2 regions of the Pseudochrobactrum algeriensis genome follow, and region 1 is predicted to be linked to the other one. Evidence: riboswitches for the same ligand, from Rfam matches in the RefSeq annotation. Region 1 holds a riboswitch; the other holds the start of a gene.

Region 1 (8,018 bases):
ACTCTGACCGAGTGCTCAGAGACGACGACACTTACGCCGTCATCTTCGTGACGAACGGAAAAAGCAGTGCCAAGCGCTGTGGTGTTCACATGCATCGCGCTGACCGTAAAGGGACGTGCACTATCCGGAGTAACGTCGAAAAACGCCTCGCCGGCGATAAGTTTCACCAGACGCTTCTGCTCTGTGAAATGAACTGTAACCGAACTCGCTGACGACAATCGCAGCTTCGATCCGTCAGGCAAAACCGCGGCTTCTACCTTACCGGTTGCACTATAATAATCTGGCCGGTTTACACTGAATTGATAGTACCCACCGCCTGCTAAAAGCAATGCGAGGCTTGTAGCGCCACCCTTCAACAGTTTTCGCCGAGAAAGCTGTGTTTGGGATAGATCCGGCACCATGCCTGCACTGCTCCACAAATGTTCAAGTCGGGAGTATGCTTGTGCATGACGGCTATCAGCCTCCAGCCAGACTCTGAAACCTGCCAGTTCAGCTTCTTCAATATGTTCTTCCAGAAGCAATGCAAACCAATGTGCCGCTTGATTGGAAATATTCTCTTCTTCTGACTTAGACACAATTCACTTCCGGCAGATAAGATATCAGAGCGTTGAACAGAGGCCGCTTAACGTGGACGCATCCTGAAAATATGAAGCGGTTTTCCGGCAAGAGACACGGAGCAAAAAACGCCGGTCAGAAACGATCAAAAGATGATTTTTCAGCCTGCAAATTTTTAAGCGCTGTCACCATGTGATTGAATGCTGTTTTAGGTGAGATACCAAGCTGTGCACCGATCTGAGCATATGTCATGCCTTCGATACGATACAAAATAAAGACTTGCTGTGCACGTGGCGGCATATCCGCGATAATCTTCTGTAGCCGCAGGAGCTCTTCACGAGAAATCAGATGCTGCTCGGCAGATGGCGCATTATCCTGAACCCACTCAAGCTCTTGCACATCGACAATGACGGGAGCAAGTTGAAGTCGCCTGCGATAATCAAATGCAATATTCCGGCCGGTGCGTATAAAGTAACCTTTGAGATCTTTGACATCGCCAAGAATGCCTTTTCGCTCCCACAATCTGACGAAAGTGTCCTGCACAAGGTCCTGTGTTTCCACACGGTCTTTAAGGCAGCCGTCAATGACCTTTGTCAGCCTTGTTCGTACGGAGAAAAATACCTCAACGAAATACGACCCATCCTTCTTATTATGATCGACGGTTTGCAAGCGAGACTCTCTGAGGCAGATCGGTTTCAATTAATTGTTGAGTTATATAATCATGTTTTTTTCGGAAATTGAAGCCGTTTTCTGCTATTCGAAAAGTTTAATAACGAGCAGGAGTTATAAAGCACGGATATTTCGGCTTAACCGCTGCCTTAGGGATACCCGACATTGATAAATCGTCAACGCAGCGGGCGCCAAATGACAGATACAGTGCCGAGACGGTTCTTTAGCCCCCGAAATAGCGTCGTCTGCAGTAGAATAAAGTTGCCTTTTCATCGTTCTCACGAATATTGATGACCCGCCCGAAGAAGACGCGGTGCGTCGCCTGCTCAATGGCATTGGTGAGCTCGCACTCGAAACTTACCGATGCGTCGGCCAGTACCGGAACACCCGTGAGACCTTTTTCCCATTCGCCAAACACAAACCGATCAGCAACTGGCGTCTTGCCGCCAAAGACATCCGAGATCTCCTCCTGACCCGGCGTCAACGTGTTCACGCAGAAATGGCGCGCGTTGTCAAAAGCAGGAAAACACGAGCTTGTCCGATTGATACAGACGAGAAGCGTTGCCGGAGTGTCGCTGACGCTGCAGACTGCCGAGGCGGTAAAACCGTAGCGCTTGCCACCAAAAACAGTGGTGACGACGCTTACGGCTGAGCCGAGCCGCGACATACCATTGCGGAATGCCGCCCTGTCCACGATTTCCAGAGGTTGATCAAATATATCCATTCGGTCCCCGTATCGGGTTGAAGTGTGGGAGATGGCCGCTAGAGCGGTTTACGTCCGGATTGGATCATAGCGCTCGCTCTAGATTCTTTGTTTGGTCGCATTATCACGGGCGTCAAGTTGATCCAACTTGACATAATCAAGAAGTCAAGTTGATCCAACTTGACTGTGAAATGCTCTAACGGCCAACTCCGGAGTGCAGATTTCGTGAAACCGCGTATTTGTTATTGAACGCGTGACATTGCTTGCAGCACGAGAGCGCCGTGTGCCAGACTTGGCACACAAAACTCGCCCTAACACTTTAAAATGAGAGCATAATTTTACCTTAAACTGATCCAAGTTTAAGGAATTATGCTCTAGGCAGTGAGTTCTCTGCGGACGATTTCTGCGCCCGCGCTCAAGGCTTGAAGCTTGCCCATAGCGATAGGCCGGGAGAGTGGAGCCATGCCGCAATTGGTGCACGGATAAAGCTTGTCAGCATCAACAAATTGAAGCGCTTTTCGAAGCGTTTGAGCAACTTCCTCAGGCGTCTCAATAGTATTGGATGCCACGTCGATGGCACCGACCATTACCTTCTTGCCGCGGATAAGCTCGATCAGATCCATCGGGACATGGGAGTTCTTACATTCCAGCGAGATCATGCCGATGCTGGATTGCTGCAGCTTGGGGAATGATTCCTCGTATTGCCGCCACTCTGAACCAAGCGTACTCTTCCAATCCGTATTGGCTTTAATGCCGTAGCCGTAGCAAATATGCACGGCAGTCTCACATTTGAGGCCTTCGATTGCGCGCTCCAGCGTGGCGACGCCCCAGTCATTCACCTCATCAAAGAAGACGTTAAAGGCAGGCTCGTCGAACTGAATGATGTCGACACCAGCAGCCTCCAGCTCTCTGGCTTCCTCATTAAGGATTTTGGCGAATTCCCAAGCCAGCTTTTCGCGGCTCTTGTAATGGGCATCATAGAGAGTATCGATCATGGTCATGGGACCTGGGAGGGCCCATTTGATCGGCTGCGTGGTATGCTGACGCAAAAATCTGGCATCCTCGACGAAAACCGGCTTCTGGCGTGACACAGCCCCGACAACAGTCGGTACGCTCGCATCGTAGCGGTTGCGGATTCGCACGGTCTCGCGCTTCTCGAAATCCACGCCGTCGAGATGTTCGATGAAAGTCGTCACGAAATGCTGACGTGTCTGTTCGCCATCGCTGACGATATCAATACCTGCATGTTGCTGGTCGGCCAGTGACAGCCGCAAGGCGTCCCGCTTGCCTTCCAGTAATTCCTCGTCCTGCAGTTTCCAGGGTGACCAGAGTTTTTCAGGCTGCGCGAGCCAGGAGGGTTTAGGCAGGCTGCCTGCGGTCGATGTAGGAAGAAGTGTTTTCAAGATAGGTGACCTCTGTTTCGTTTCAGTCAGGCGACGTCGTAAGCGGACCATTGGTCGAGAACGGTCCGGTATGGCTTGATGAAATTTTCCTCGGTGAATTTGCCTTGCTCCACGGCCAACCGGCTGCGCTCTTCACGATCATAGACAATGCGTGTCAGCGAATAATCCCCGTGCTTCAAATTCGGCCGGTAAACCGCGCCTGCAGCAGCGTTGGCATTATAGATTTCAGGCCGATAAATCCTCTGAAACGTCTCCATCGTACTGATGGTGCTGATCAGCTCGAGATTGGAATAATCGCCAAGCAGGTCGCCGATAAAATAGAAAGCCAAAGGCGCAACGCTGCCTGCCGGCATGAAATAGCGAACCTGCATCCCCATTTTTGCGAAATACTGATCTGTCGACGAGGATTCATTCTGCCGGTATTCGGTGCCCATTATGGGATGATGATTGTCAGTGCGATGATAGGTCTTGCTGGTCGAAGCACTGATGCAGATGACGGGCGCTTTGCCGAAGTGAGATGCATATGTCTCTGAGCGTAGGAAAGATTTGAAAAGCTTTCCATGCAGATCGCCGAAATTGGCCGGAATGCTGAATATGGGCTGGTTCTGATTGTGCTCGGGAAGAACAATACTGAAGTCGTAATCACGCACATAGGACGAGAAGTTGTTTCCGACGATACCGTCGATGCGCTCATTGGTTTTCTGGTCGACAATGGTTGTCTTGAGGATTTCAATCAGCGGGAATTCATCGCCGGCAATCCCCAACGTGACGGAAATAATGTCCAGCTCGACCGAATAGCGATCACCTTGGGGGTTATCCCAATGCGCCAAGGCATTGAACCGGTTGTCGATCATCCGCAAGGTGTTGCAGAGATTCTCACGGCGACGATCGCCTCTGGCCAGATTGGCAAAATTGGTGGTGATGCGCGTATTCTCCGAGGGAAGATAATCCTCGTTAAACGGAACGCTCTTGATAGCGAAATTGAAGTTCTGCGACATATTCTGCCCCAATTGAGTTGGGGGGCATGGGTCTGCGGGCACATAGCAGTACAGGCCGCGATGCGGCCTCCGCTACGGCACACTGGGACACCCCGCCCGTGGACGTTCTTTCGCCAAGGCAGGTCTCCTGGCTCACGGGTCATCGCTTCCGTCCGTCTTCCCGGGTTAAATCCCAGTGACATGCTGGACGTCAGCTCGCCGCTTACAGTTGCGGGGGCAGCGCCGGCTTTTCCGCATAATACGGAGCACCGGCTTCCCTCTTAGCTCCGGCACGCTGCAGACAACGACCGGAGAACCTAGGCATCTCTACCTAGCTGCAATCACAACGAAGTGTCAAGCGCATATAAAGATATTTTTATATCTCCAAGTCTCAAAGTGTAGGCACGCCTGCGCGAGCGAAGACCATTCAGGACTGAACCATTGCAAGCTAAAACGACGTCAGGAGAAAAGCAGACAGCCCGCACATAAGCAGCACCAGATTGGCAATGCCTTATGATCCGCCGCAGCCGCTATCCACCCGATGTAATTACTCAGGCTGTCTTGCTGTAATACCGATTTCAGCTGCGATTGATTTGGTCGTACAGAATGAGATGGATAGATTATCCTTAGCCCCGATTATGACGGCATCACAAAACTTGCATAGCCATCGCCGATGGTCTTGTTAAGAAACCGTGCATATTGATCATAGACCTGATCTGCGGTTGTTATCCGTCCAAAAACCGGCGCTTCAAAAACCCTTATCGGGATGAGTGCTAAAGGCACGGATACCGGCGTCAGTTGTGCGCCCTGCCCTGCACGCAATGTCGTGAGAATACCATACATTTCACCCGCGATACTCGGGCGCGAAAGTACCGCCATGCGGTATTGTCCGGACGTATTGGTCACAAGATAGACATGGCCTGAGAGATGCGGAACGGAGACACAACCCTGCTGCGAAAATGACGCGTCGGTGCGCTCACGTTCTTCAAATTTCAAATGTGTGTTTCCGGCATCCCAGACGATGTCTGTGCAATAAGCAAAAATATCACTGCTATTACCAAAAGAAGGACGAAGCGTGAGGAATGTCCCCTCTAACCACGAAACGGCAGCGCGTGAATAGGCACCAAGTTCTTCCGCCGCATGTCCGTTGATCGCGGCTGGCTTTGGCTTTTCTGTTTCCGCATGATCGCGCAGTTCAAATCCCATCGCCTGCTCAAGCCGGATAATCGTCGCAAGCGTGAAAGGCCGATGCCCTGAGAGTGCTTTTTCAAGTGTCGAGAGACTGATACGTGCCTCATCCGCCAGATGCTGGCGGGAAATCCTGCGGCGCGCGATCTCCTCACGTACACGTTCAGCGACGCGGAGATTCAATTGATCGGACAAAACCGCATCGTGCTGAGACATGAGAACTTCCTGAATCCGTACTTTCCTTCACAATTCCACACATAGGCGGAGCCTGCAAGGTGGCTTGCGGCAAAGTACGGACAAAACTTGGCAAAGCTTACGCTGGCGAGGAAACAGCACTCCAGCGCAAATTGTCTCCAGTTATCCGACAGATACAGGAGCTTATAATGTCGCCTGCCATCAGACAGTCCCACAACAATACAAGGGCAATCAGCCTGTCTCAGTTCTGCAAATTCATCTGGTTTGTGAATATGCTGTTACTGCCAGTTCTGGCCGTTGTTCTTTCGCTTCTCAACGTGGCTTCCGCCCGTGCTGAACAGCCAGCCTATGTAACGCCGAATGCGGTGCAAAGCGGCAGCCTTCTGCTTCAGAGCGGTGAAGCCGGCCAATATATCGAAGCACCACGGCTTGCCAGTGATTTCAACATTGATGTCAGTGGCCCCACCGCCCGCGCCCGTCTCAGTCAGGTTTTTGAAAATCCGACCAATAGCTGGGTTGAAGGCCTATACGTATTCCCACTGCCTGAAGACAGTGCAGTCTACTCCCTGAAGATGATTGTCGGCGACAGGGTTATTGTTGCCGACATCAAGGAAAAACAGGCCGCGCGCGAAATCTATGAGAAGGCGAAAAGCGAAGGTAAGAAGGCTGCTCTCATCGAGCAACAGCGCCCCAACATCTTCACCAATGCGGTTGCTAATCTTGGTCCGAATGAAAAACTTGTCATTCAGATCGAATATCAGCAGGCCGTTCGCCTGAGCGATAATCGCTTTTCTATGCGTGTGCCGCTTGTTGTTGCACCGCGCTATAATCCTGAAAACAGCGAGCCGATTGTTGAAACCGCTGACATTCAGAGCGGCTGGGGGCAGCAGAAAATAAAACCAACGCATGGTTCAGACAACAGAGCCATTGAAACACCCCTGATTATGCCAGATGAAGACCGCATTAATCCGGTGACAATTACTATCAATCTCAAAGCCGGTTTCCCCACCGCCAATATTAAGAGCCTGTATCACCCTGTCAAAATCAACCAGCAGGGCGAACTGGCCTCAACAATTACTCTGGATGGCAAGGCCACGGCTGAGCGTGATTTCGTTCTCGAATGGCAGGCTGCTGAATCCGAAATGCCCACCGTCGGCCTGTTTCGTGAACATGTTGGCAATGACAATTATCTGCTGGCCTACATAACCCCGCCGCGCATCAAAAGCCCTGTGAATGAAACACGGGAAATCATCTTTGTTATCGACAATTCCGGTTCGATGGGTGGCACTTCGATCAAGCAAGCCAAAACCAGTCTCGATTATGCCCTCTCCCGATTAAAACCAACCGACCGTTTCAACGTCATTCGTTTTGATGACACGCTGACCAAGTTTTTTGATGACTCTGTCCCTGCCACAGCACTCAATATTACCAATGCACGCGACTATGTCTCTGCGCTTGAAGCGGTAGGCGGCACAGAAATGCTGCCTGCTTTGCACGCAGCACTTGATGACAGCCACCAAAAGGATGGCTTGCGCCAGATCGTGTTTCTGACCGACGGCGAGATCAGCAATGAACGACAAATGCTTGATGTCATCGCATCCCGCCGCGACCGCTCCCGTCTCTTCATGGTTGGCATCGGCTCGGCGCCCAACACCTATCTGATGAACAAGGCATCTGAACTTGGCCGTGGCACCTTCACACATATCGGCTCGGTGGAAGAAGTCGACCAGCGCATGCGTGAACTGTTCGATAAACTCGAAAGTCCGGTTGTCACCAATGTAAAAACCAGTTTCTCACAGGAGGGCATCAGCCTGACGCCGGGTCTGCTTCCTGATCTTTATCAGGGGGAACCATTGGTGCTCGCTGCACGTACCAAACAAGTCAGCGGCACAATGACGGTTGAAGGCACAGTCGGAACCCGTCCATGGACAGTGACCCTGCCGCTTGATGCAGCCAGTCCGGCGGAAGGTATTTCCAAGATCTGGGCGCGTCGCAAGATCGACGATGCTGAAGTGGACATGAAGCTCGGCAAGATCACTGAGCTGGCAGCTGATACTCGTATCCTCAGCCTCGCATTGGAACATCATCTGGTAACACGTCTCACAAGTCTTGTTGCCGTCGATCAGACACCGAGCCGCCCAGCAAATACCCCACTCACCCGCGCCGACATTCCTTTGCAGCTTCCTGCCGGTTGGGACTTTGAGACACTGTTCGGTATTCGTGCAGACCGCAGCGTGCTTGATCATGCCGATGCAAGCAAAGAGCAGATATTTGCTCGAGGCAAGAACCGTGCTGCCGCACCGAATATTCCCGCACCCACCATGTCAC
Region 2 (8,018 bases), 450 kb from region 1:
CGCTCGGCACCTCGATCGGTAAGGACGAGACCAGCGGCTTCAATCCGGAAAAGCTACGCTACCACAAAATCATTATCATGACGGATGCTGACGTTGACGGCGCTCACATCCGCACATTGCTGCTCACATTCTTCTTCCGTCAGATGCCGGAGCTGATTGAGCGCGGCCATATCTATATTGCGCAGCCGCCGCTCTATAAAGTGACACGTGGCAAGTCTTCGCAATATATCAAGAACGAAGCTGCCTTTGAGGACTTCCTCATTGAAACCGGCCTCGAAGAAGCAACTCTGGAACTTGGCAATGGTGAAGTCCGTGCCAGTGCCGATCTGCTGTCGATCATCAATGATGCCCGCAATCTGCGCACAGTGCTGAACGGCCTACATACACGCTATGACCGTGCAGTGATCGAGCAGGCCGTGATTGCCGGTGCGATGAATGTGGAAGCGTCCAACGATCCTGCGAAAGCACAGGCTCTGGCCGACGCTGTTGCCAAACGCCTCGACATGATCGCCGAAGATATGGAACGCGGCTGGAGCGGCACCTATTCACCGGAAGAAGGCTTCCGCTTTGAACGTATGTTGCGCGGCGTAAAAGATACCGCAATTATCGACATGGCGCTGCTTGGTTCTGCCGATGCCCGTCAGCTGGATCGTTTCAGCGAACGTCTGCATGAGGTTTATTCCACGCCGCCGGTTCTGCGCCGCAAAGATAAGAGCGAAACCATTTCCGGTGCGCTTCAGCTTCTGGAAGCAGTTTTTGCAACCGGTCGCAAAGGCTTGTCACTGCAGCGCTATAAAGGTCTTGGCGAAATGAATGCCGAGCAGCTTTGGGAAACCACGCTGGATCCGAATGCACGTTCGCTGCTGCAGGTAAAAGTGACCGATGCGACCAGCGCCGATGCTCTGTTCTCGCGCCTGATGGGTGACGAAGTGGAACCACGCCGCGAGTTCATTCAGGACAATGCGCTCAGCGTTGCCAATCTGGACGTTTAATCCATTTTGCATAATCATAAAAAACGCCGGAAATTCCGGCGTTTTTTATTTATCTTACAATATGTGTCGGCTGGATAATCAGACCGTCCGGTGTTTGCGTACGATACACCTCTACCCCATAGAGATCGCGGATCACCTCTTCACGCAGAATATCCGCCGGTGTGCCATCAGCCACCAGACAACCGTCTTTCAACAAAAGCAGGCGGGTACACCAGCGTGCGGCCAGCCCCAGATCATGCAATGTGCAGATAATGCTGCGGCCACGTGTGGAAAGCTCACGGAAAATCTGCATCAGGCCAAGCTGATGTGCCGGATCAAGCCCTGCCACCGGCTCATCGGCCAGCATCAAAGGTGTGTCCTGTGCAATGGCGCGGGCTATCAGAACCCGTGCCTGTTCACCACCGGATAATTCCCGCGCCGGTTTATAGCGCAGATGAGTAATCTCCAGCACTTCTATGGCAGAAGTAATCTGGTGCTGATCCTCTTTGCTCAGGCCGGAGAATTGCGGCAGACGGGCAAGACGGCCGAGCTGCACCACAGCCTCAACGCGCATATTCCAGCTAATCTCACGATCCTGCGCAATATAGGACAGAAACTGCGCACGCTTTACGCTTTTAAGCTGCGCGCTTTCCTGCCCGTTTAAGGTGACTAAACCCTGATAAGGCAGTTGCGCCAGCAAAGCACGCAGCAGCGTGGACTTTCCTGCACCATTCGGGCCGATCAGACCGACAAACTCGCCTTCACCTATGGTGAAAGAAACTCCGTCGATTATGATGCTCTTCTGGCGGGAAACCGAGAGATTTTCAACGCGTAACAGACTCAAATTTCTGCTCCTTTGCGCAATCTCCACACCAGATGCAGGAAGAATGGCGCACCGATCAAAGCCGTCTGAACACCGAGTTTCAGATCCTTCTCCGGCAGAATAAGGCGTACGAAAATATCAGCTGCCAGCAACATAACCGCTCCGCCCAGTGCCGAAGCCGGTAGCAGACGCGACGGGCGCGAACCAACAAAGGGGCGCAAGACATGCGGCACCACCAGCCCGATAAAGCCAATTGCTCCTGCCACAGCCGTTGCCGCACCGACACTCATTGCCGTACCTGCCACCACAAGAAACTGCACTTTACGCAAATCAACACCCATGCTGGCTGCAGTTTCCTGCCCCAAAGTCAGCGCATCCAGTGAACGGCCGGACAGGATCAGCATGAGCCAGCCAAGACTCATAAACGGCAGCACTAGCCAGACATGGCTCATGGAACGGTCATTTAAGGAGCCGAGCATCCAGAAGACAATTTCCATCAGGGCAAAAGGATTGGGCGCAAGGCTCAGTGCCAGTGATGTCAGCGCACCGGCAAAGGCCGAGGCTGCAACACCGGCCAGAATAACCGTAATCGTAGAGCCGCTGCCACCTGCCAGAAACTGCACCAATATCACTGCTATAAATGCAAAACCCAGTGCCATCAGCGGCAGGCTTAAAGGAAACAGCAAAGACAGTCCGCTATAAAGCGCCAACACTGCGCCAAGTGAGGCGGAAGAACTAACGCCAAGTAATCCGGGCTCCGCCAATGGATTGCGTAAATAACCTTGCAAAGCTGCACCGGACAGACCCAATGTCAACCCGATCATCAAGCCTAGTAAGGCACGGGGAAGCCGCAATTGCTGCATGATCAATACGGTATCGCTATCCCCCACCCCGAACAGGCCGGACAGCCCTTGCATAAGACTGATGGAGGACGAACCGGTCAGCAGCGAGATGACAAACAAGGCAATCAGCACCACGCCAAGCGCAAGCAACAGACCATAATAACGCCGGTTCTGATCCATCATCGCTCTCCGTTTGCCTGTCTGGCACGCTGCAAAATTCTCACTGCTTCCAGCGTATAGACTGAACCGCACGACCAACTGCGCGCAGGCACAGCCACATGCTGCGTTTTACGCCCCTGATCACTGACCAGTGCTTGCATAACCGGATGCCGGTAATTCTGATAGGCCAGTGCCGGCTTCTCATAAAATTCAGGCTCGACAATCATATCCGGCTTCAGGCGAATGAGATCCTCCAGCGATACACGCCCTGCTGCCAGTCTGCTGTCACTGGCACCAAGATTGGTAATATCCAGCAGTTTCATAATCTCATCTGACAATGTTCCCACGCCGGAGGTATAACCATTAGGCTCATAAAGCAGCGCAGTTACCGGTTGTGTATTCTTCTGCAAAGACCCAAGCATCTGATCAATTTCAGCAATTTGTGCCTGTGCATTGTCTTGCTGTCCGAGTACCTGCCCCATTTGCGTGATCTGCTGGCGGATATCAGCAAAGCTCTGCGCATAACCGAAACGCTCAATCCTTATGCCTTCTCGCTCCAGAACCGCGAGCTTATCCGGTGCTGTATAGACTGAAGCCAAAACCAGATCGGGCTTCAGCGCCAGTATTTCCTCAAGGCCGGAACGGTTGAGCTGATAGCTGCCAGCCTGCGCCGCGACTGGCGAAGAAACCGGATCTGCCGCAATATGGCTGACAGAGACAATCTGAGACGGATCGGCCAGTGACAGCGCCAGAATATCCGTACAAAGATTGAGCGAAACCACCCGCTTCGGCATTACCTGCGCCTGCACCGGTAAGATGCAGAAGCACAAAAGGCAGGCCGCGAGAACGGCCTGCCTTTTGGTAAAACTGATGAGGGCGGTTAAACGCACCATTCTCAGAAAGAGGCTTTCAAACCGGCAAATGCGCCGCGACCCGGTGTATTATAGCCGTAGACTTCCTGATATTTTTTATCGAACAGGTTTTCGATACGGGCATAACCTTCAAGCTTATCTGTGAACTTATAGCTGCCGCCGATATTAACAACGGTATATTTGTCCAATGTCACAACAGATACCGGAAATGTGCCAACGTTATTATCTTTCATGTTGCCATTGAATACAGCTTCGCCAAACAAACGGGCACGATCCTCATAGAATGTATAAGCCACATTCACAGAACCGGAGTGACGCGGCACTCGCACTAAATCTTTGTTATCTGCCATTTTAGCAGAAGTATAAGTATAAGTTGCTCCTGCAGTCAAACCATCAGTCAGATTTAACGTAGCTGACAGTTCAACACCGTGTGTACGCGTTATCCCTGGTATATTAATGAGTTTATTGCCATTGCGACTGATTTTGTCACGAAAACGGTTGTTAAAATACGTTGCATCCAGAAGCAGCCTGCCATCAAATAAACTCTTCTCAACACCAATGTCCCACCCCAAATTATGCTCTGGCTTCAGCTCTGGATTGCCTACAAAGCCTTCAGGGCCGAAGTAAAAGACGCCAAACTGTTCGATAAAATCGGGGTTTCTGACACCAGTACCGACAGAACTGTGCAAACGCATGTCTGTATCTGGAATAGCCCAAGCGGTACTCACTGAATAAGTCGTTGCGTCTTTAAACTCATCATTCAGATCATGACGCAAAGCTAAATTTAAATAAAACTGATCCCAGAATTCGCCATTATACTGACCAACAAAACCATAACTATCGCGTTCATAATCTTTTGTTGTCGAAAATGTCTCGCGCTTCCAGTCGATACCACCGGTAATCGTATGATGAGCATCTGCAAAACTTGGCGTATCAAAAACATAGCTTGCCTGATAAGAACCGGTATAACGCCGACCTTTCGTTTCATATACAGGAAACATAGGCGTGACGTTCTTATAATGTATCGAATTGCCTGTAAAACGCAGTTTTTGAGTTAAAGCATCCTCAAGACCAGTCCATGTCAACCCAACCGATCCTAATAGATTAGATGTCTGGCCATAATTGTTTAATGAATCAGCCGGATCGGGATTCCAAACTGGGTCAGCATCAAGATCCGTGCGATTTTTCATGTAACGTAAAGTCGCATCCAACTTAGCAGTGTCAGACAGATCAATATTGACCTTACCGTTCAATGTCAGATTGGTGTCGCCGTCTTTTTCATCACCAATATCGGAAATATTGAAACCCTTGGTGTGGCGGTAGGAGGCGGCCAGCGCCATATCATAATTTTCTGCACCACCCTGCAAAAGCACACCACCGAGCCATGAATTCTGACTGCCGGCTTCCGTTGCACCGCTGATTTTGAAGCCGTCGCGCTTGCCACCTTTGGTGATGATATTCACCACACCGGCCGCAGCACCTGCCCCCCAAAACGCGCTCTGAGGGCCGCGCAAAATCTCGATCCGATCAATGTCATCAGCTTGAATAGCACCGAAATCGAATGCACCGCCCTCAGCACTACTGACTTCAACGCCGTCAACCATCACCAGAAGATGGTTAGCTTCAGCACCGCGCACACGAATATTGGTCATGCCGCCCTTGGAGCCTGAGCGCGACACGGCAAAACCCGGCACCATACGCAGCGCATCGGCCACATAACGCACCTGATTTTGCTCAAGCTGCTTGCCGGTAATCACAGTTACAGCACGGCCGGTCTTGCCTTCTTCAATCGGCGTGCGTCCGGCTGTCACAAGAATTTCTTTAAGCTGTACCGGTTCCTGCTTTTTCTCTTGCGCCAGCGCCGCATTGCCAAGGCTGAAAACTGTCAAAGCCGTTCCGAGTACCAAAATGGATTTTTTATGCTGCAACAAATTGCGTGTCATGCTGTCCCGCCATAGATCAGACAATGCACGCTTTATCCGCATTACATTGCCCTGAATGATACAAACCGCATTTGAGACAGGCTGAATAAACAGTCACTTATCCGCATACGGCAACATTTTAACAATGTCACCGTCACGGACGTCCGCGCCTGCGCACCCCTCGTGCACCGGCTGGTGACCGGAAAAGGCAGGTCTCCTGACTTGCGGGTCATCACGAACGCTCCGCCTTCCCGTCCTCTCAGACAGTGGCTTACCGGAGGCCGCTCACCGTTACAGTTGCGGGGGCAGTCACGGATTAAGCACCGTGTTCCCTTTTCATTTGTCTGAAACAATGCTGCCCAGACAAAACCTTTTCCATGTAAAGCGATAACAATGCACCGCTTCACGGTCAATTCTTAAGCAATTATGAACTGCGTTTTTCAAAGGGGCGTGATACTTGTGCCGCAGTTTCAAAATGATAGAGCATAATTCCTTAAACTTGGATCAGTTTAAGGTAAAATCATGCTCTAATTTTAAAGTGTTAGAGCGACCTTTGTGTGCCAAGTCTGGCACACGGCGCTCTAGACGATTTAGCCGTTACAGCGCACGGATATCATCGTAAAGCTTCTGCGGAATTGTCACCGTGCCATTGGCCAGACTGCGTTCACGGGCTTCATAGCGGCGCTGCGATGGCAGACGTGCCCCCTGATCTGTAATCGCCGAGAACATTTTCTCCGCCCGCGCCATATGTTCCGCCATTGCTGCGCCGAGGAAACTCTCCGGATTCAAGGCAATCACGATTTCCCCCGTGTTTCGGTGTTGCGCCGCGGCCATTATCCCACTCCTGAGATTCAAGGCTCAGCATATCACCGATCAGCGGCCCCGCCAGTAGTTCGACCATGGCAGACAGAGCCGAACCTTTATAACCGCCGAATGTCAGCATCGCGCCTTGCAGTGCAGTCTCGGCATCGGTTGTCGGCTCACCATCTTTATCAACTGCCCAGCCCAGCGGGATCGGTTTACCTGCACGGCGATGCAGTTCAATCTCACCCCGTGCCGCAGCACTGGTGGCAAAGTCGAAAACAAACGGATATTTGCCTGCACGCGGCCAGCCAAAAGCGATCGGATTGGTACCGAACACACCGGTTTTGCCACCCGCAGGTGCAACCCATGAATGGCTCGGCACCATTGTCAGCGAGACAAGACCATGTTCTGCCAGCATTTCCACTTCCGGCCACAGAGCCGAGAAATGCACACAATGATTGATCGCCATCGCGGCAATGCCGAGTTTACGGGTTTTCTCCACCAGCATCGGCAGGCCTTTTTCCAGCGCCAGCAAAGAATAACCGCCTTTGGCATCTACCGCGACAATACCGCCGGCACGGTCTTCCACTACGGGCTCCGCATCCAATACCACAGCACCGGTTTTAATGGTTTGAGCACAACTCAGAACCCGATAAAGCCCGTGAGAGTCGCATTCATCACGCTGGCAACTTTGCAGCAAACGCGCATTGGCCTGCGCATGTTCCTCGGAGAGACCAAGCTTGATAAAGGTCTTTTCCGCTAGATTGTAAGCTTCATCGAGCGTAATTGTGATGGTTGCGGTCATGGCTGCGGTATCCTCCCTGCATGTAATTTTGCCCAAAGGCAATCTAATATATCAGAGACCTAGCCCAACCATTACCAAACAGCAAGTTATTACCTTATGAAAATAAAAAACCCGCTCAGAGAGCGGGTTCTTCAAAGCTTAATTATCAGCGGGAGAACTTACGGTCGCCGCCTTCACGTGGCTTGCGCGGGCCTTTTGGTTTGTCGCCAAAAGGCTTGCCTTCGCCGCCTTTAAAGCGGGACTTGCCTTTCGGTGCACCCCAGCCCGGCTTATCGTCGCCGCCACGTTTATCAAAGCGGCGTTCGCCACCGCGATCAGAACGCGGGCCACGGCTTTCCTGCTCAGGTGCGGTTGAAGTGCGGATAACCAGACCTTTTTCGCCTGTACCCTGCTCTTCAACAGTCGCAAAATATTCTTTGGCTTTTTCGCTGTTAATCTCGAAACGGGTTTCGTTTTCAAGAATACGGATTGCACCAACATCGCCCTTGGAAACCTGACCGGCTTTACAGATCAGCGGCAGAATCCATTTCGGATCGGCACGATGTTTGCGACCAGCCGACAGTGTAAACCATGCACCGCCATTGAAGGAGGAACGGTCTTCACGCGGAGCACGCTCGGAGCGCTCGCCACGTTCACCACGTTCGCGTGCCGGTGCGCCCAAAGCGCGTACCGGGCCTTCAGACACGTCTTCCGGTGCCGGACGGCTTTCGATTTCACGACGCAAATAAGCGGCTGCGATCTGTTCAGGCGTATAACGCGCCTGCAATTCGCGCATCAGTTCCTGCATGTCTTCAGGAATTTCATCGCTGAGACGTTCGTT

Evidence for each region. A riboswitch is a leader RNA that binds a small molecule or an ion and turns the genes downstream of it on or off. The one in region 1 is predicted to bind cobalamin.
Region 2: another riboswitch for cobalamin. It lies ahead of KHQ09_RS02765 (TonB-dependent receptor plug domain-containing protein); the one in region 1 lies ahead of KHQ09_RS04695 (DUF1852 domain-containing protein).

The regions. Positions count from the first base shown of each region.
Region 1 is NZ_CP075361.1:575,165-583,182, reverse strand. Features, by position in the region: gene KHQ09_RS04715 (FecR family protein) at 1-575, opposite strand, end outside; gene KHQ09_RS04710 (RNA polymerase sigma factor) at 691-1,224, opposite strand; gene KHQ09_RS04705 (flavin reductase) at 1,448-1,948, opposite strand; gene KHQ09_RS04700 (methionine synthase) at 2,302-3,330, opposite strand; gene KHQ09_RS04695 (DUF1852 domain-containing protein) at 3,357-4,328, opposite strand; cobalamin riboswitch at 4,429-4,643, opposite strand; gene KHQ09_RS04690 (helix-turn-helix domain-containing protein) at 4,944-5,711, opposite strand; gene KHQ09_RS04685 (marine proteobacterial sortase target protein) at 5,879-8,018, shown strand, end outside.
Region 2 is NZ_CP075361.1:125,983-134,000, reverse strand. Features, by position in the region: gene gyrB (DNA topoisomerase (ATP-hydrolyzing) subunit B) at 1-992, shown strand, start outside; gene KHQ09_RS02780 (ABC transporter ATP-binding protein) at 1,042-1,815, opposite strand; gene KHQ09_RS02775 (FecCD family ABC transporter permease) at 1,812-2,816, opposite strand; gene KHQ09_RS02770 (ABC transporter substrate-binding protein) at 2,816-3,589, opposite strand; gene KHQ09_RS02765 (TonB-dependent receptor plug domain-containing protein) at 3,691-5,610, opposite strand; cobalamin riboswitch at 5,780-5,978, opposite strand; gene KHQ09_RS18525 (hypothetical protein) at 6,187-6,318, opposite strand; gene KHQ09_RS02760 (Ldh family oxidoreductase) at 6,263-7,198, opposite strand; gene KHQ09_RS02755 (DEAD/DEAH box helicase) at 7,344-8,018, opposite strand, start outside.